DNA from 4 places in the Ruegeria sp. H4 genome. Region 1 is predicted to be linked to each of the others. Evidence: riboswitches for the same ligand, from Rfam matches in the RefSeq annotation. Region 1 holds a riboswitch; each other region holds the start of a gene.

What was found. A riboswitch is a leader RNA that binds a small molecule or an ion and turns the genes downstream of it on or off. The one in region 1 is predicted to bind cobalamin.
Region 2: it holds a riboswitch for cobalamin, as region 1 does, so the genes downstream of both, ACR0KG_RS14930 (DUF1636 family protein) here and ACR0KG_RS09405 (DUF1636 family protein) in region 1, are expected to answer to the same signal.
Region 3: it holds a riboswitch for cobalamin, as region 1 does, so the genes downstream of both, ACR0KG_RS10990 (hypothetical protein) here and ACR0KG_RS09405 (DUF1636 family protein) in region 1, are expected to answer to the same signal.
Region 4: it holds a riboswitch for cobalamin, as region 1 does, so the genes downstream of both, ACR0KG_RS10690 (aromatic ring-hydroxylating oxygenase subunit alpha) here and ACR0KG_RS09405 (DUF1636 family protein) in region 1, are expected to answer to the same signal.

The regions. Positions count from the first base shown of each region.
Region 1 covers NZ_JBQFOC010000001.1:1,890,123-1,895,143, reverse strand. The annotation lists partial or broken gene ACR0KG_RS09425 (GH1 family beta-glucosidase) at 1-193, shown strand, start outside; gene ACR0KG_RS09420 (glucokinase) at 257-1,216, shown strand; gene ACR0KG_RS09415 (carbohydrate kinase family protein) at 1,251-2,177, shown strand; gene ACR0KG_RS09410 (D-lyxose/D-mannose family sugar isomerase) at 2,197-2,862, shown strand; cobalamin riboswitch at 2,921-3,137, shown strand; gene ACR0KG_RS09405 (DUF1636 family protein) at 3,236-3,592, shown strand; gene ACR0KG_RS09400 (ABC transporter ATP-binding protein) at 3,589-4,365, shown strand; gene ACR0KG_RS09395 (ABC transporter substrate-binding protein) at 4,378-5,021, shown strand, end outside.
Region 2 covers NZ_JBQFOC010000002.1:682,814-687,834, reverse strand. The annotation lists gene cobN (cobaltochelatase subunit CobN) at 1-1,055, opposite strand, end outside; gene cobW (cobalamin biosynthesis protein CobW) at 1,061-2,116, opposite strand; gene ACR0KG_RS14930 (DUF1636 family protein) at 2,120-2,494, opposite strand; cobalamin riboswitch at 2,578-2,783, opposite strand; tRNA gene ACR0KG_RS14925 (tRNA-Tyr) at 3,021-3,104, opposite strand; gene rlmB (23S rRNA (guanosine(2251)-2'-O)-methyltransferase RlmB) at 3,221-3,994, shown strand; gene ACR0KG_RS14915 (hypothetical protein) at 3,975-4,289, shown strand; gene ACR0KG_RS14910 (YHS domain-containing (seleno)protein) at 4,395-4,847, shown strand.
Region 3 covers NZ_JBQFOC010000001.1:2,251,500-2,256,520, reverse strand. The annotation lists gene ACR0KG_RS11005 (serine/threonine protein kinase) at 1-429, shown strand, start outside; gene ACR0KG_RS11000 (PP2C family protein-serine/threonine phosphatase) at 510-1,328, shown strand; gene ACR0KG_RS10995 (HD domain-containing protein) at 1,521-2,141, opposite strand; gene ACR0KG_RS10990 (hypothetical protein) at 2,331-2,642, opposite strand; cobalamin riboswitch at 2,769-2,974, opposite strand; gene speB (agmatinase) at 3,143-4,105, shown strand; gene ACR0KG_RS10980 (tyrosinase family protein) at 4,217-5,021, shown strand, end outside.
Region 4 covers NZ_JBQFOC010000001.1:2,191,849-2,196,869, forward strand. The annotation lists gene ACR0KG_RS10685 (FAD-binding oxidoreductase) at 1-969, opposite strand, end outside; gene ACR0KG_RS10690 (aromatic ring-hydroxylating oxygenase subunit alpha) at 975-2,198, opposite strand; cobalamin riboswitch at 2,311-2,514, opposite strand; gene ACR0KG_RS10695 (aminotransferase) at 2,736-3,863, shown strand; gene ACR0KG_RS10700 (helix-turn-helix domain-containing protein) at 4,047-5,021, shown strand, end outside.

The DNA of each region.
Region 1 (5,021 bases):
GCATCTTGCGGCCGTTCAGGATGCATTGGATCAGGGCGCCCCAGTCAAAGGCTATTTTGCCTGGTCTCTGCTCGACAACTACGAATGGGCCTTTGGGTATGAGAAGCGGTTCGGTCTGGTCGATGTGGACTTCGAGACGCTGGAGCGTAAACCCAAAGCCTCATATCTCGCCCTAAAAGCCTCGCTGGCCAAAGGGAACCCTGTTGCCCTGCCACTCGCGCAGCCAGCAGGGTCAGTCCACGAGCATTGGAACCTAGTGGCCGATGTCGGTGGCACCAATACCCGGCTTGGGGTTGTCGAGAACGGTGCGCTGACAGAATTGCGCAAACATCCAACCGGCTCCTTGTCCGACTTACTTAACGCATTTCACAGTTTGCGAGATGACGTCGGAACTGATCCTCAGGCAGTTGTTGCCGCAGGTGCAGGCCCGGTTCAGGCTGGCGTGATTCAACTCACAAACGCAAATCTGGACTTGTCCGAGGCTGAGCTGGCCGAAGCCACCGGTGCCCGGCACACTTATGTCATCAACGACTTCACCGCCGCTGCATGGTCGGTGGCCGAGGTTACGTCCGATGATGTTACCGTCTTGCAGGGGGCGCCCACGCCTCCACTCGGCACGCGGCTGGTGGTCGGACCCGGAACTGGGCTGGGCGTCGGGGCGTTGCTGTATTCCGAAGGGCATTATCACACCGTCTCGGGCGAAGGAGGCCATGTCGGCCTTGCGCCGCGCCACCGGGATGAGGTTGATATCTTTGACGCGGCCCGGCGTATTGCACCCGAATGCTTCTTTGGTGACAGCCTGAGTTTGGAAGCTGAGATGTTCCTCAGCGGCACCGGATTACCGATCTTGTATCGAGCAGTGGCAATGGCGGCGGGTCAAACCAATATCTCCGCGCGCCCGGCGCGGGATATCCTGCAGGATGCGCGATCCGGCACTGATCGGCACGCGGTTCAAACCGCATCGCTGTTCACAACGCATCTGGGCGCTTTGCTAGGGGATATGGCCGTCACATTGATGCCAATAGGCGGCGTCTTTCTGGTCGGTGGCGTGGCGGAAAAAAACCGCTGGCTGTTCGGAGACAGTTTTCTGGATGCCTTCAACAATGGTGGCCGGTTCAGCGAGCTGCGGCGCGGAATGGATCTCTATATCTCAGAACAGGTCGAATTTGGCATTGTTGGCGCTAACAACTTCTGCAAAAATGCCCTCATGCGGTAGAACCGCCTGACAATTCTCAATGAAGGAACGCGGGATGATCCTGTGCTGCGGAGAAGCGCTGATCGATATGATCACCGAGCCTACAGTCTCGGGTGCCCAAGGGTATGTACCCCATTCTGGAGGTGCAATTTTCAACACGGCGATCGCGTTGGGGAGATTGGGCGCGCCTGTTGGCATGTTGACCGGCCTGTCGTCCGATATGTTTGGTGAACAATTGGCGGATACGCTGAAAGCGAGCCATGTGGATACCTCCCATGTGATCACCAGCGACCGCCCAACCACTTTGGCGTTTGTGAAACTGGTCGATGGTCATGCATCGTACAACTTCGTTGACGAGAACACCGCCGGGCGCATGCTTCAGCCCGAGGATCTGCCCGACCAACTGCCCGCCATCTCGACCCTGTATCTAGGCGGTATCAGTCTTGCCTGCGAACCCTGCGCCGATGCTTATGCTGCCTTGCTAAGCCATCACGGGACGGATCGAGCGGTGATGTTGGACCCCAACATCCGACCGGGGTTTATCCAGGATCAGACCAGATACCGCACCCGTTTGAATGCCATGATTGCGCAGACCGATATCCTCAAAGTCTCGGATGAAGATCTGGACTGGATCATTCCGGGGCCCGAAACCCATGCCGAGAAAGTGCCTTTGTTGCTGCAAGCCGGTCCCGCGGTTGTGATTGTTACACGTGGGAGCCAGGGGGCTTCGGGTTATCTACGCGATGGCTCGGAAACCACGATACCGGTTAAAGCGGTTCAGGTTGTCGATACGGTGGGGGCGGGCGATACGTTCAACGCTGGCGTGCTGGCGGAACTTCACCGTTCCGGACATCTGACCAAAGCCGGGCTGCGCGATCTGACAAAAGAAAGCCTGCGTGCAGCTTTAGCGTTGGGTGCAGATGTTGCAGCAGTCACCGTATCGCGTGCCGGGGCCAACCCGCCCTGGGCGCACGAGCTCTAGTCCCAAAAAGGGAAGTCACATGAAACGTTCCGACATCAACCACATCAAGACCGATGCACAGGCCTTTATCCAGTCTTTCGGTTTCATCCTGCCCCCCTTTGCCGACTGGTCTCCGGATCAGATGCGCAGCGCCAAGGCCGACACGATCCGCGCCCGGGGACTGGGATGGGACATCACCGACTACGGGCAAGGCAAATTTGATGAGCTTGGCCTGTTCCTGTTCACCCTGCGCAATGGGGATGAGAACGATCTGAGCCAGGGTCGTGGGATGCTTTATGCAGAAAAACTGCTGATCTCGCGCGACAAGCAGCTGTCGCCGATGCATCGTCATATCGTCAAAGCCGAGGATATCATCAACCGGGGCGGCGGCGATCTGGTGATGGAGATCTATGCCTCGAACCCCGATGGCAGCGTAGACCGCGACACACCGGTTGTGGTGCCCAGCGACGGATGCGATATCACCATCACTCCGGGCGAATTGCTGCGCCTGAAACCCGGCGAAAGTGTAACCCTTATGCCCGGAATCTGGCACGCCTTCTGGGCCGAGCGCGGGGATTGCCTGATCGGCGAGGTCTCAACCGTAAACGACGACCGCACCGATAACGTGTTCGAACAACCCATCCCCCGCTTTGCCACGATCGAAGAAGATACCGAGGCCGAATTCCTGTTGGTTGCGGATTACTGATCTACCCCGAGATTGACCCGAGCCTCTCAGCGATTGCTTGACAAGCGTGTCTTGTCCAGAATAGCTGACCTGTGATGGTTCCCGCAGCTTTGGGTGCGGGATGAAAATGGGAATACGGTGCGGCCCCCGGAATATCGGAACAGGCCAAGTCCGTAACTGCCCCCGCAACTGTAAGCGGAGAGCGACGCCAAATCACCACTGGCCCGAGAAGGCCGGGAAGGTTGGCCAAGCAACGACCCGCAAGTCAGGAGACCTGCCATCACCTGTGAAACCAACCCGGGACGGGGCGTCCTGGAAGGAGGATTGATGGCATATTTGCGCCCTTTGGGGACTGGCACTTTCGACACGGGCGTTCTGCGCGTTGAGGGTGGCAATGAACCGCAACGCTGATCACTTTGTGCTGATCTGCTCGACCTGCCAGGGTGAGATCGAAGCCAGCGCCGCCCAAATTCTGCTGGACGCGTCGCTGCCAGACGGGTTCGCTACGCGACTGATCCCGTGCATGGCAGGATGCGAACGTCCCATGGCCATCGGTCTGCAAGCCGAAGGCAAGGCGCAATACCTGTTTGGCGATATTCAAAGCACCGCCGATCTGGATGCGATCGCCACCTTCGCCCATCAGTACCGCGACAGCGAGAGCGGTTGGACCAGCGCAACGGATCGCCCCCCCGCCTTGCTGTTCAAAACTCTAGCACGTCTGCCTCGTCTTCCAAAGGCGGGTAAGGCATGAGCTTTCTGGTCGCGGAGAATCTGGAATACTACGCCCTGAATGGCGATGTGTTGCTACAAGGCGTCTCGTTCTCTTTGGAAGAAGGGGCGATCCTTGCCATCGCCGGTCCGAACGGTGCCGGCAAAACAACGCTGCTGAACCTGCTCTGTGGGGTCGAGCGTCTGGCGCTGGGGGACGTACGGATCAACGGTCAAAGCCTGCGCAGCCTGTCTGCGCAGGAACGCGCCCGGACCATTGCGGTTGTTGGTCAGCAGGAACTGCCCGATGGCCGCCTAAAGCTGCGCGACTACATTGCGCTGGGCCAGATTCCCATTCAAAGCAACCGCTCGGCAGAAGACCACAAGATGGATCTTGCGCGCGTTCTACGCACGACCGAGCTAACCCATCTGGCGGACAAGCCGATGCAGCGGCTCTCGGGCGGCGAACGCCAACGCGCTCATATCGCGCGTGCATTGGCGCAGAACCCCTCGTTGTTGTTTCTCGACGAGCCCACCAATCATCTGGACCCCGATGCCAAAGGGCACATGCTGTCGCTGGTGGCCGAACTGGGCGTGACGGTGGTGATGATCGTGCACGACCTTGTCATGATCCCGGAATTCGCCAGCCATGTCGCGCTGATGAAATCCACACGCATGACGGGCTTTGGGCCAGTCGACCAGATACTAACGCCGGATCATGTGCGCGACACGTTTGGTGTTGACTACCTGTGCTTCCAGCACGAAGGGCGCGTGATCCCGGCGCTGGATATCCGAAAACGAACGCTTTCATCTTAACAGGAGACATTGATGAAACAGAAAATTTGGTCAGCTTTGATGATCACCGGCTTGGCCAGCGGCGCGGCGGCCCATGAAGTAACCGTGGACAATTGCGGCGAACCGCTGGTGTTCGACGCCAAGCCGGAACGGCTGGTTGTGCATGACATGAACATGACAGACATGGCCTTTGCGCTGGGCCTGCAAGAACACATCGTTGGCCTGACCGGTATCACAGGTTGGTATAAGACCAGCCCTGATTTCGATAAGCTGCGCGGTGACATCCCGGAACTGGCGCCGAAATACCCAACCGTCGAAAACCTGGTTGCGGCCGAGCCCGATCTGTTCTTCGCGGGCTGGTATTATGGCATGAAGCCCGGCGGCGACGTGACCCCGGACACTCTGGCCCCGTTCGGCATCAAGACAATGATCCTGACCGAAAGCTGCGTGCATCTAGACAAGGACCGCCCTGAGGCCAGCATGGACCTGCTGTTCAACGATGTGCTGCGTCTGGGTCAGGTCATGCATGTCAAGGAAAAGGCCGAGGAACTGGTAGCAGGCTGGAAAGAACAGCTGTCTGCCATCGAAGCCAAGACCGCCGATCTGGCCAAACCCCGTGTATTCTTACTGGACGGCCCGGCAGATGCGCCCTTTACCGCTGGCAAATTCGCCATCCC
Region 2 (5,021 bases), on a different contig from region 1:
TCAGCCCGGTGGGCAAAGCGGGAATATTCCAGATGCGGATCACGCTTGCCCGGTTCCTTGAATGAGGCAATGCCCGCCGAAATGCGCCCGTCCACTTCGGGCAGCACAACATGCATGGCGAGATCGGCTGGGGAGAGGCCTCGTTCCGCCTCGGCCCATGCCTTGCGGCGTGACGTGGCGAGGGCCATCTGAAACACGGGCACGCCCGCTGCGTCCAGAGGGGACGTACCCGATGCGCCTTTGCCAGAGAAAGAGGTTGCGTTGATGATCGCCGAAGGTTTCAGCGCGACGATGCTGTCACGCAGCCATTCAGCGGCAGCAGGAGCCTTGAGCGAAGGGGCGAAAAGGCCCACCGCCTCGAACCCGCGATCCCGCAAGCTGCGGATCACGGCGGCGACGGGGGCCGTGTCCGCCGAGGTCAGATAGGCGCGATAGAAGGTGACAACGATGCGTTTTGCGTCGCCCGCAAAGGCCGTCTTAACCGGGATCACGCCCCGATCCGGGCACCACGTACCGCATTCGGAGATCGTCTTGGCTCCCATCACCGGCCCGGCATACAGCCCCGCCGCCAGCGCCATCTGCGCCAGTGCGGCCTGTGCGGCAACCTCGCCGCCCGTGTCACACAGATGCGCCAGCCGCCGCAGGGTCGAGACGGGCAGGGTGGAATATTCATCCAGCCTCGTATCCTCGCGCCCATCGGCGGGGAGGACGGCCAGCGCGATGCCCTTGGCCTGCGCCAGTGACAGAACCTGCTGCAACCCGTAGGCCCAGTAAGGCACGCCGCCAATGAGACGGATCAGAATGCCCTTGGCGCCCTCCAACGTCTGTTCCACATAGGTGTCGACGGACAGAGGATGTTTCAACGCCGTCAGGTTCGCCAACCGCATCGTGGGCATGCGCCCCTCGGGCCCGCCACCGCGATGCCAGCCTGCCGCGAAAGCGCCAAGGTCGCTGTCCGAGAAGGACAGCACCACCAAATCCGCCGGGCTCTGGCCCAGATCGGTTGGGGTTTCCGTTTCTTCTAACCCGTGGCTTTCGCGGAAGACGACGTGCATGGGCCTTACTCGGCAGCCTCGGTTACACCCGCGAGGATATCGCGGATTTCTGCTTCTTTGATGTCGTCATGCTCGGCGATCACTACCATGCGCGAGCGGCGTTCCTCGCCGGGCCCCCACGGGCGGTCGTACTGGTGACGCACACGAGCACCGACGGCTTGCACCAGCAGGCGCATCGGTTTGCCTTGAACGGCGGCATAGCCTTTGACGCGCAAAATGTTCAGCTCAGTGGCCAGACGTTCGATTTTGGCGACCAGATCGGCGGGATCAGACTGTTCCGGCAACTCGACGATGGTGCTTTCGAAATCGTCATGCTCGTGATCGTGGTGACCGTCATGATGCGACGGGCGAGCATCCATGTCATCCTCGGCTGCGGCCTCAAGACCCAGAACGACGCGCACATCCACCGCACCCTCGGCGACCTCGACCACGGGTAGCGGTCGTGGGGCCTCGGCGGCGATGATCTCTTTCGCTTTGGCCACGCCTTCGGGACCGGCCAGATCAGGCTTGGTAAGCAGGATGATATCGGCGCAGGAAATCTGATCCTCAAACACCTCGGATAGGGGCGTTTCATGGTCGATCGAGTCATCGGCGAGGCGCTGAGCATCCACCGCTGCCACATTCGGCGCAAAGCGACCGGCTGCGACGGCCTCGGCATCGGCCAGCGCGATCACGCCATCAACGGTGATTTTCGACCGGATATCGGGCCAGTCGAACGCCTTCAGCAGCGGCTTAGGCAAGGCGAGGCCGGAGGTTTCGATCAGGATGTGGTCAGGGCGCGGCTCCAGTGCCATCAAGGCTTCGATGGTCGGGATGAAGTCGTCGGCCACGGTGCAGCAGATACAGCCGTTCGCGAGCTCCATGATGTTTTCCGCCGGGCAATCCGGGATCGCGCAGGATTTCAGGATGTCGCCATCAACGCCAACATCGCCGAATTCATTGACCACCACCGCCAGACGCTTGCCCTGCGGGTTTTGCATCAGGTGCTTGACCAGCGTGGTTTTGCCCGAGCCCAGAAAGCCGGTGATGACAGTGACGGGAAGTTTTTCAAGAGTAGACATGGGTCAAGCTCCAATCGGGGGAATACGGGCCGCACAGTTTTTGCGGAAATGTTCAGGACGTTCGCGCCATTTGACCAAACCATCGTCAGTGGCCAAATACTTGGTCACACCTTCGATGATCGTTTCGACATGGTCGGTTTCGTTGAGGTTTTCGTAGACAAAAGTCCAACGCGTGGGTCCGCCGCGCAACACGATGGAACAGCCTTGATCGCAATTTGACAGGCACTCTACGGGTTTCAGATGGATCCCATCTGGCACGCCCGCCTGTTCCAGCGCCTTATGTAGCAAAGCGCCGGGGCGCTGGGTGTCATCTTCGATTGCCAGGCCACGGCGGCATGTTGTGCAGACCAGCAGTTCAACTGGTGCGGCTTTACTCATCTCTCTCATCCCCCTTAGTCAAATCTGGGGGACGGGGTTTCATGTGGGCCGATCCAAGCCCCACACCGGAACACCCCGTCCGGTTTCATCTTCGGGCGCTGGCAGGTCTCCCGGCTTGCGGATGTCAGGGTGTATACCCTGTCGGATGTCCCGCCTTCCCAGCCTTTGGCCAGTGGCTTTGGGCACCCTCTCCGGTCACGGTCGCGGGGGCGGCTGCGTTTGGCGGTAAACCCGTTGACGCATTCCCTTTTCATCCTCTTACGAGGACACCAACGGATCGGACATGCGGCACTGATACGGTGCTTGTCAAGCGTGTCGCCGACAACCGCAACGTCGGGTGCAGAAAAACGACCTGTGGCAGTCGCTGGGCGGCATGGCTGGGCTTAGCCTGCGGCTTTCGAAAAGGTTAACAGCGAGCACTTCACTGAACCAAATGTTTGACGAATAACTAGACTGCTCTTCATAACTGAAGACACCGACCAATGGCGGGGGCGTTATGCTTTGGTATCTGGAAGCTTTGTAAGAGTGGTGGGCGACCCTGGAATCGAACCAGGCGTGCGTCTCCGCGAGGGAGTTACAGTCCCCTGCCACACCTTGCGGCCTGTCGCCCACTGTCAGGCGTTGCACCTGACGTGGAGGCGTGATTACTAGCGCACCAAAGGAGCGTCAACAGGAAAATACGGCATTGACGCAGGAAAGCGAATTCATGGCCCGGAGGCCCTCAGAATGAAAAAACCCAAGTGGGTTGTTGAAAAGGAACAGGCACGAAAAGCAGCAGCGGCCGAAACGGTTTGGCTGTTTGGTTTACACGCCGTGCGCGACGCCTTGATGAACCCCAAGCGCCAGAAACTGCGCCTGATTGTGACACGAAACGCGCGGGACAAACTGCTCGAAGCCATTGAATTCGCAGGGATCGAGGCCGAGATGGTTGATCCGCGCAAGTTCAGTGCCCCGATCGATGCGGGTTCGGTGCATCAAGGGGCAGCGCTTGAGGTTAAGCCGCTGGAGTGGGGCGGTTTGGCCGAGAACTGCATCGGACGGGAACATCCCCGCGTGATCCTACTGGACCGTGTAACGGACCCACATAATGTGGGTGCGATTCTTCGGTCAGCCGAAGTACTGGGTGCAAGTGCTGTGATCGGAACCCGGCATCATTCGGCCCCTGAAACCGGGGCACTGGCCAAGACCGCCAGCGGCGCATTGGAACGTCAGCCTTATCTAAGGGTGCGCAATCTGGCCGATGCCATAACCGAGCTTCAGTCGATGGGGTTTCTGGTGCTCGGTCTGGATGGCGAGGCGAATGAAACTATTGAAACAGCCCTGGGGAACCAAAGGGATCGACCTGTGGCACTGGTATTGGGTGCTGAAGGGCCGGGATTGCGGCAAAAGACCAAAGAGACTGTGGATCAATTGGTGAAAATTGACGCATCCGGGGGATTTGGGTCACTGAACGTCTCAAATGCTGCCGCAATCGCCCTATATGCCTCTCGGCACCATTAGACAGGAGATCGCTATTTCCGGACCGTCCAAAATCGCAACCTGCTGCTATTGCGGTACTCGGGCTGCCCTGGTTCTGACCGGGAAGAAACGGCACGAGCTGAGTTGTTCAAGCTGTGGTGCGCCTCTGCACGACCTTAAGATGTTGCCAAAGCACAAAGTTCAAAAATCAAAGCCTGCTCGTACGGCGATCAGCCATGCAGCACCTCCGAAGTCTCGAAAAAAGAAGAAGAAAAAGAGCACGTTCTATCGTGTTCTGGATGAAGCCTGGGATGTTATAGAAGACATCTTTGATTAAGGGCTGCCATGCATTCGCAAGGATGTTCACATCCACGTCAACGGGGGTTTCACAGCGGTTCAAAAATTGCATCTTAGGTGCTCGATTCTTTGCTACAGGACCCAGATGCAAAACCGCCGTTTCATATTCGGTATACTGACAGCCATCGCTTTTGCACCTTTCGCTTGGGCGCAGGACAAACCTGTCTATTTTGCGACCGATGGCGCCGCGATGGCGGGGTATGATCCAGTGTCCTATTTCGACAGTACAGTACCGGTTCGGGGTGAACCAAGCATTGCCGTCATGTGGAAAGGGGCCCAGTGGCATTTTGCGTCGCAGGAAAATCGCGAACGGTTTGAAAGCAACCCGCGCGCCTTTGCGCCTCAGTTCGGGGGCTATTGTTCCTATGCGATGGCAAATGGTGTTCTGAAAAGCACTGACCCCATGGCATGGCAGGTCGTGGATGGGCGTTTGTACCTCACTCATTCCCCGGCGGTTGAGCGGATTTGGGAACAGGACAGGACGGCAAATATCCATCTGGCCGAAGAGAATTGGCCCGTCATTCTGTACGAAGACTAGGCAGATTTCCGTTTTTTGTAGAAAGTCATCACAAAAATGAGTGCTTGGTCTTTTTTTTAACCAGATCATGCCTAAATGTCACAGTGACCGCGGAACGGAACTGCCGCGGGTCATTTCACTGTCCCTCGTTCCAACAACTGGCGCCCAAGGCTTCTTGGGCGCTTTTTTCTTTTT
Region 3 (5,021 bases), 360 kb from region 1:
AATGGTCATTTGGTGGTGGATGACAACTCGATCATTCGCGCAATCCAATCGCGTGAGGCCAATCCCGAAAGTGGTGAAATTCTGGTGGATATGCGGGTCAGAACCGAAGAAGATAGCCCGGTTTCTGAAAAGAACCTGACCCTTCAAACGGGTAAGGTGGTTGAGCTCACAAATGGAGTTCAGTTCATTACGGTCACCAACGGCAATGGGAAATGGATCAGTAAGGTATTGCGTGCTCCGGCGTCGGCCAAATCAGTTCGCGTGGGCGATATTGTCGTATCAGAAACCGCTTCGCAGATTTCCATCGAGGGTGAGAACGGTATTACCCAGTTGTTCGAAGAGCTTAGCAATACAGGTGCAGAGCTTGCGTTGTTGACCATCGCGCGGAATGGCGAACTGCAATCGGTGGATCTGCCACTTACGCATTAATGCTTTGGCGGCTTTTATAGTTAAGAGCCGCCTACATTGCCTTGAAGGAAATTCAAGTGTCTCATTCTGAAAGATCTCTGATGCAAGTTCACGAGCCCAGATTTCAACAGGCGGAGGAACGCCTGCGTGAAGTCTTCGATATTTCAACCGTGCTTAACCAGGGTGCCCGCGAGTATCAGGAAGATGCCATTCTTTCTGAAAAGCCGATCGGATCGGAGTTAGGGTTCGTGGTTCTGGCAGATGGTATGGGTGGCCACGCGGCAGGGGATGTTGCCTCTAACCTGATCGTTTGTGAGGTGATGAAAGGTTGGTTGGCCGCCGGGCTGAACAAAGACTCGTCAAATTCGGAAGTTGTCGCATTCTTACATGACAGTGCCGAGCGCGCGAACAAGCAGATTTTCGAAGCCAGCCGCAACGATCTGAATGTAAAGGGAATGGGAGCTACGCTTCTCATACTGATCTGCATCGAAGATCGCGCGTATTGGTTTTCCGTCGGGGACTCGCCGCTCTATCTCTGGCGGTCTGGCGAGCTAATACAGCTGAACGAGGATCATTCAATGGCGCCTCAAATCGATATGATGGCGAAACTTGGCATGTTGGATCCCGATTTGGCCCGAAATCACCCCGATAGAAACATACTTACGTCTGTCATACATGGTGGCGACATCGCGAAGATCGATTGCCCTTCAGACCCGTTTAAGCTTCTGCCAGATGATATTCTCATTGCAGCTTCGGATGGGCTTCAGTTTCTAGAAGACAAGGACATTCAAGAGGTTGTCACGCGCAATCATGAAGTGAGTTGCGACGCTATTGCGGATAAGTTGATCAGAGCCTTGATTAGCCTTGATGATCCAGATCAGGACAACATAGCTTTCTCTGTTGCAAAGGTTTGTTCTTAGGCGTTGATAGCTGGCGTTGAACTGATGTCGTGGCGCATCTGCACTTATTGTAAGCTGCCTTGTCGCAACTGATTTCTTCGATTTTCGTAGTGGCGATTGGCCCGTTTTTGTGCTGAACGAGTATCAAATCACCTCTACCAACTCCGCATGTTTGAACAAAGCAGGCCGTGATTTGACTAGATCGAATACATCCTACGCCCATCGCATTTCAGCAACGGCGTCATCGGTGAGCGGAACCCGGACGCCAGGTTGAACAACAGCCGGATCATAGGGTGTGCGATCAAACACCTCACGCACCATATCTGCAAAGAAAGACAGTGGTTTGCTGGGATAAGCGGGATCAAAACTCGATTGATCCCAGCGTTCACAGAACTCGGCACAGTCATCGAAATAGATGCTGTCACGATGAGCTTGGCGTTTTTCGGGGTTCGCGCCTACGTGCTCTCCGAAGTAAACAAGCTGAAAATCCCCATGGGTATGCACGCACCACGTGACCTGTTCGCGTAGGAAGGGTTTGAGGATTGAGGCCGCATATTCATCGTGATTATGCGGCGCATAGATGTCACCGATATCATGCAGCAAGGCGCCAACGATCCAATCTATGTCTGCCCCGTCAAACCAGGCGCGGGTTGCTGACTGCACCGAATGGCCAAGACGTGTGACTTGATAGCCGGACAGGCTTTTGTCGAGCCTCTCCATAGCCTCCAGCAAACGATCTGCCGTTCCTTTGCAGTACTCACGCTCCAGAGTATCGAGGAAGGTGTAGTCCTCTTTGTCCCCGTCCTTCATCTGCGTGAATTTCACCTGATCCATAGCATGTCCTTTGGCGTTTAAGTGTGGGTCAGCGGGCGCAAGCAAGCGTGTAATTCCGGACTATCCACGCAAACACCGGACTCGGCAAATGAAACCTGTTGTGCCGGTGAAATTTGTAGTCGCCGGAGGTGGGTATCGACGTCTTTTAAGAGCACAAAGCCGTGCGATAATCCAGCAGCCCGTTCTATGTCACAGCGGCATGCGAAAAGATCGGCGGGCCTGCGCGCCGCCACGCCTTTCACGTTTTGGCATGGCAAGCGGCAAAGGTCTGAATGGTTGCTCCAGCGAAGTCAAAAGCAAGTCGCAGAACGCTGCAACGGCAGGTGAGTGATCTTTAAATGGTGCAGCTGTTTCGTAAGCATGCCTCGCAGCTACTTCATAGCAGGCATTGCCAGGAACACCCGCGATCCATTGCATATAGCCAAGCTGTCCCATCTGACGTGCTTCATCCGCAGGCATGGGGCCTGTATCGAGTTGAATAATCGTCCGTTCCAATAACATCGCGCCCTCCGCGCAAGGGGAGGAGTGTGGCTGGTCACGGTGATGTGCCGGGGACGCTTGGTCCTTCGGTCGTCTCTGCCGTTCCCAAGGCACCCCGCCCGGGTTCAAGTTGACTGCGGCGCATGGCATCACACACCGTAGATGGCAGGTCTCCTGACTTGCGGGTCAACGCTTTCCCGTTCCTTCCCGAACCCTAGGGCTCAGTGGTTTCCAACGGGGTCGCTCGCCGCTTACAGTTGCGGGGGCAGTCACGGAATTGGGTATGAACCCGCACCGTGTTCCCTTTTCAGCCGACTCGAACCGAGCCGGACACCATCGCGTTCACTGTCTCATACGCGATTCACTATGTCCACTGGGTTTGGCGCAATCTGACTACGCTAAAATGTCCGCCAAAGCTGAAACGGCAGTGAGTTCAATCCATGCAAAGACTTTACAGGGCGTGGCATTCGGGTGCCTTAATGTTCACAGAAATTGACGATCTGAACAGAAAGAACACGTATATGTCGAACCATGGCTACGACTCCGGCCGATTGAACCTGCCTTTCGTTGGTATCTGTACCTTTGGCAAGTATCCCTATGTCGAGGATTGGGACGCGATTGACGCCGACGTTGCGGTTCTTGGCGCCCCGTATGATTTTGGCTGTCAATGGCGGTCCGGGGCGCGGATGGGGCCACGCGCGATCCGTGAGGCGTCGACGCTGTTCTCATTCGGCCATGCAGGAGCCTATGATCACGAAGATGATGTCACCTATCTGGATCCGTCCAAAGTAACCATTGTTGATATCGGCGATGCAGACATCGTGCATACCGACACAATGAAAAGCCATGCAAATATCGAGTTTGGGGTGCGCAAAATACTGGAGGCGGGGGCGCTACCGGTCGTCTTGGGCGGCGATCATTCGATCAATATCCCCTGCATCAATGCCTTTGATGATCAAGAACCAATTCATGTGGTGCAAATCGACGCGCACCTGGATTTTGTCGATGAACGGCATGGGGTGCGCTATGGCCACGGAAACCCAATGCGCCGTGCCGCCGAAAAACCCTATGTCACCGGCCTCAGTCAGATCGGCATTCGCAATGTGTCGTCCACCGCTAAGGATGGCTATGCGGATGCCCGCGCCATGGGATCAGACATCCAATCTGTCCGGCAATTCCGCAAAATGGGGGTCGATGGGATGCTGGCCCGCATTCCAGGAGGCGCGCGGTATTATGTGACTATAGACATTGATGCCTTCGACCCATCCATCGCCCCAGGTACAGGTACACCAAGCCATGGCGGATTCATTTACTACGAAGTGCTAGAGCTCATGGCAGGTCTGGCCAAGCGGGGCGACATTGTCGGTCTCGATCTGGTTGAAGTTGCCCCGGATTATGACGCCACCAGCTCCACCCAAATCCTTGCGGCCCAGTTGCTAATGAACATCATTGGGCGCGTGCTGCATGAGAAAGAGCAGCGTTAGATCTGCCAATCGTCATCTAGTTGTGCCGAGCGTTTGAGCGTGCCACCGCCATCGGCGGCGGTTTTATGCTATACTGGGCGCATTGAAGCACTCCTTAAGGGGGATTTTTAGATGACAACGATTGCCAAACTGAACTTTCTAAGAAAACAAGCCGGGTTGCCGCTGATCCGTTTCGACCTGATCAGATTGCGCGAGGAGGATATTCAGGACCTGCGCGACGCCTATGCTGCGATGTACGAAATCTCGGACATCGCGATGGGTGATCGGCGCGGATATTTCGCATTGGCGCGCGGCCACGGTTATGATCAGGACCTTTGTCACGATGATGACCGTACGTTTCTGACCTGGCACCGGTCCTATGTCTATTCATTCGAAAAAGCGCTCAACAGCGCGCTTCAGTGGAAGCGCGGGGACGACGAACTCGAACTTACGCTTCCTTATTGGGATTGGACGCAGTTTGCTACCGCGACGCACGCCACGAACGGGCTGCCGAAAGTAGTGGACGATGCGACCTACACAAACAGTGCCGGGGACGAAGTTCCCAACCCGCTGGCCCGCGCGCGCAGTCTCTATCGCAGCATTGCCCTGGGTCTGACCGGCGATGAGGTCTTTACACGCAGATACACGACGCGCCTGCGTAGCAATATCCCGTTGCTGGAGGATGAGGTTGAGCGCTATTTGACCAACCCAAACTTTGAAGCCTTCCAAGCCGATTTCAACTTCGCGGCTCATGGCGGTATCCACGTCCTGACGGGGGGCACGGATACATCGTCGCCCTTGCCCCGCTCGATTGGAGATATGGGTAGCACAGTGTCTGCCTCATATGACCCGGTATTCTGGCTGCACCATGCGATGTGCGACAAGGTTTGGGCAGATTGGCAGGCGCTATGGCCCGGGGCCAATGTTCCACAGCATG
Region 4 (5,021 bases), 300 kb from region 1:
CGCTGTTTTTCTAACCTTGCAGGTCCCGCAAACGCCGAACGTACAGCCCGAGGGGATGTTCAACCCAACCGACCGCGCGGCTGCCAGAACCGTGTCGGTTTCGGCAACTTTGGCAGTCACGCCGGAGCTTGCAAACACAATCTCAGCTTTGCTGTCATCATCGGGGATAACATCGTCCAGCTCTGGCTGATCGGCCTTGGTTTCAACCGGGGCGCCAAAGCTTTCCTGATGATAGTTGTCCATATCATAGCCCAGCCCGACCAGAGCATCGCGTACCGCCTGCATGAAAGGTTCCGGGCCGCAGCAATAGACTTCACGCTCCAGATAGTCAGGCGCCATCAGGCCCAGCATCAACTGGTTGAACTGCCCCTGATACCCCGTCCAAGGGCGATAGCGGTCGGGCTCTTCAACAACGAATTTCAGATCTAGGCCAGGGGTTCGGCTGGCCATGTGTTCCAGCCGCTGGCGAAAGATGATCTCGGACGGTCGCTTTGCGCAGTTGATAAAGACAATATCCAGATCACGCCCCTCGTCCCACATGCAGGTGGTCATCGACATCATCGGGGTGATCCCGGACCCAGCAGAGATGAATAGATATTTGCCAGCCGTGCTTTCAACATTCGAAAACAGCCCGGCTGGTCCGATGGCTTTGATCCGCATGCCGGGTTGCAGGTTGTCCAGCATCCAGCGCGTTCCAATACTGTCGGGCTGGGCCTTGGCAGTGATGGTGATCGACCGTGGCCGCGAGGGAGAAGAAGAAATCGTATAGGTGCGATGCACAACCCCACCCGGCTGTCCAGGAGCCGGGATTTCCAAAGTCAGAAACTGCCCTGGATGGTACGCAAACATCGACCCAGACGGAGCGCGAAAGGTGAAACTGGCCGTATTTGCCATCTCGGGCACGACCGAGACGCATTCCAGTGTTTCGCTGTCCTGCCAGATATTCACAACCGCGTTGAGATCTTTCATCACCGTTACTCCGCCGCCATTGTTTCGGGGGCCAACCGACCGGCCAACGTGTTGCAATACCAATCCACGAATTGCAGCACACCGGATTCCTGCGTCGGCGAATACGGGCCAGGCAGATAGGCCGGGCTGTTGATACCCAGCTGATTATCCTCGACCACCTGACGGTCTTCGTCATTGGTGGCAATCCAGACCTCGGTCAGACGTTTCAGATCGTAATCGACCCCTTCAACGGCATCCTTGTGAACCAGCCATTTGGTTGTGACCTCGGTTTCAGTCGGGCTGATTGGTGTTACGCGGAACACGATGGAATGATCAGCCAGAAAGTGGTTCCAGGTAGTTGGATAGTGAAATTTCAACAACGCACCTGCATCCGCAAAAGGCGATCGGCCAAGCCAGCGCCGCACGGCGGATTTTCCATCCATCGTATAGCTTTGCGCTCCTTCTTTCAGAGGCATCCGAGCCATACGGAATTGTCCGTCATCATGCAGGTAGAATTGCGAGGGCATCCCGGCGGCTTCGCACCTGTCAAAATGCGCTTGCATATGCAGCGGCGTCTCACCCCCTTCGATCCCTGTGACTGCAGGATCATCAGGGAATGTGCGGCATAGCGCGGGATGGTTGCCACCGCAGTGGTAACACTCGCGGTTATTTTCCCAAACCAGCTTCCAGTTGCCTTTCTCAACAATCGAACTTTCAAAAGCCACTTTGGCGTTGCCCAGATCATGCGGCTCCAGATAAGGGCGCGCGGTATTGGCAAACATGTCGAAATCTGGGGCGTTGTCCGCAAGACAGATGTAAACCAACCCGGCAAGCTCACGGCAATGGACGGTCTTCAACCCATGCTGTTTCGGATCGAAATCCGGCCCCATATCGCGCGCCCACAGCAATGAACCATCGAGCTCGTAGGTCCATTGGTGATAGGGGCAAACCAGCTTAGGCGCATTGCCTTTTGCAGCCTTGCAGATGATCGAACCACGGTGGCGGCAGGTGTTGTGAAATGCCCTGATTTGGTTGTCGGCACCACGCACAATGACAACGCGGTAGGCACCCACAGTATAGGTTACGTAGTCCCCTGCTTTCACCAGCTCGCAGGCCGGAATGGCAAACAGCCAATCGCGATAGTGGATGGCTTCAAGATCGGCCTGAAATACCTGGGGGTCTGTATAAAACGCCTGCTCGAGCGCGTGATCAGGGATGCGACGTGCCAACAGGCTTTGAATGCTGTTCATTTCTGGCTCTCCTGCCGCGCCCCGCGGCATTGCTTGGGCAGATGACAAGGAGGAACCGTCCGGAGGCGCGCGAGGATCACGTCCGAAACATGTGCCCCCACCGCCACCCGCGGTTTGACATATCTGCAAGGCTGGTTTCCGGACTTGAAAGGGGCTTGCGCCCGGTTGCGACACCTTCCCGGGATCCTCGTCCCAGTGGTTGATTGCCGAACCTGACCTTCCTTACCGTTGCGGGGGCAGTGCCGGAATTTCACCGGCTTCCCAATTCTCCGCTGTCTGAGACTCAAACAGCGGCACCTCACATGCACAGGATAGAGTCGCGCAGTTCATATGCTGAGAGACTTGCGACATTTTCAGTTTCAAAACAGACATCTCGATGTCCGGGTCGGATCCGGGTTTGTGAAGTAAAACCCCGGGATACATTTCAGGCACAAACCCGCAATCTTCCGCTTGGCTGGTTTGGCGGTATAAGACATCTTCATAACCGTGCGTCCGTTACGTGCCATCGCCCCAAATGCTAAAAGTAGGAGAGCCCCAATGGAAATCAGACCCTTTGGTGTTGAGATGTGGATGAATGAGTTCGAGACGACCTGCGAACTCAATCTGGCTGAGACCTGCGTCCAGTCCATCACGCTGGGCGAACTGTTCGACATGGCGGGTCAGCACAACAGCATTCTGAACGATCTGTCATCCATGAAGATGACCTATGGCGCAATTGAAGGGTCAGAACGCCTGCGCGATGCGATCTGTGGCCTGTATGACAGACAGGGCCGGGATAACATCCTAACAACGCATGGGACCATCGGCGCGAACTCTCTGGTGCATCAGACGCTGGTATCGCGTGGTGATCACGTGGTTTCCGTGATACCCACCTATCAGCAGCACTACTCCATTCCCGAAAGCATTGGTGCCGAAATCGAACTGCTGCATCTGCGGTCCGAAAACGCCTTTTTGCCCGAACTGGACGAGTTGCGGGCGATGGTGCGACCCGATACGCGCCTGATTGTGATCAACAATCCCAATAACCCGACAGGGGCGCTGATGGATCGCACATTGCTGGAACAAATCGTCGAAATCGCACGTGGTGTCGATGCCTGGTTGCTTTGTGACGAGGTCTATCGCGGAACAGATCAGACAGGCGACGGCTTCACCGCCGCAGTCGCAGACCTGTACGAAAAAGGGATCAGCACGGCAGGCATGTCCAAGGCCTATTCGCTGGCCGGGTTACGGGTTGGCTGGATCGCCGGACCCAAAGAGATGCTGCATGACGTGATGATCCACCGGGACTACAACACGATATCGGTCGGCAAGATCGACGAAATGCTAGCCGCCATGGCGCTGGAACATCGCGACAAGATACTGGCGCGGGCGCACCGGATCACTCGCCAAAACTTGCGGATCGTTCAGGATTGGATCGTAAACGAACCGCTGCTTAGCTGGGTGCCGCCAAAATCCGGCACTACGGCCTTGTTGAAATACGAACTACCAATGTCTTCGCGCGATCTATGCGTGACGCTGTTGCAAGAAGAAGGTGTGATGCTGACGCCGGGCAGCGCAATGGACATGGAGGGCTGGCTGCGGCTTGGATACACCAACCCAACCGAAGATTTGAAAGCCGGGCTGGCCCGGTTCTCGCAGTTTCTGGCACGCCACGCCAAGTCGTAGCGCGCCGAACGGCCGCGCAAGAATTTAGATTAAACCTGTCTAACGCAGTCTCAAACGTCCTGTCCGATCAAAAGAGACGACAAATCCCATGAAATTGGTAGATGTCAGATCGCATGCTTTAGAGGGCATGAAGAGGCTGCAGCGCAAGACCATCCGTGGTCGATTTTCAGAGAGTAAGTAATATTGGAATCCGCCACCCAATTCGTTGATACCGCCTTTATCGGGCTCTGCCTGTTTTGTGCTAACCTGCTGTTTCTACGAAAGCGCGATACCGGTGTGTTCATGCCACTGGCCGCACTGTTTCTTATACAAGGCCTGTCCTCTATTGGCGCTTTGATCGCCGACGCGTCGGGAAGTGAGGACGAGTTCAATCTTGTGATGCGCGTTAGCGTGCTTGTCGTCCTGTTTGATTTCGCAAGCCCCTTTCTTTTCTGGCTTTATGTCCGCGCCTTGACCAGCGAAGCGGATGAAGCGCCCAAGCCTAGGCTGCGGTATCACCTACCCCCGATCATCATATCCGGGCTGCTCATGTCATCGCTGATGTTTCTGCCAACGGATCTGAGCGATGTTGACCTACCTGAGGACGATCCCCGGTTGTTGCGGTTTGTGTTGATCGCCTTGGCGGTTTTGACCGCTGACGTACTGTTTCGGATCATAATGGCCGTTTACCTGATCCTGATCATCCGCATGTTGATGACCTACCGAAAACGGTTGCGCGAAGTGTTTGCAAGCACCGAAAACCGAGAGCTGACTTGGGTTTGGGTGATCACTTTGGCAGCGATGTCATTTTGGTTTCTGTCGGCTGCTGTCAGCATACTTACAGTGTCCGAGGCCGTCGGGTTCGAGGTGCAAGACGAGCTGCTTGATTTCCTAGAAAGCCTTGCCCTGCTGTTTCTATTCTGGGTCATTGGCATATGGGGCCTACGCCAACGTCCCGGCCTGACCCGAACACCTGTCTCCGACCCGCCGGACCCGGATGAGCCATCCGAGCGCAAATACAAGAAATCTGCCCTTGACGAAGAACGCGCTGCACGGATTGCGAAAAAAATCGAAACGGCGATGAGACAGGACCTGCTCTATCGCGAACCGAACCTCAGCTTGTGGGATCTGGCCAAACAAATCGGCGTCACATCACATTATGTTTCGCAAACGTTGAAC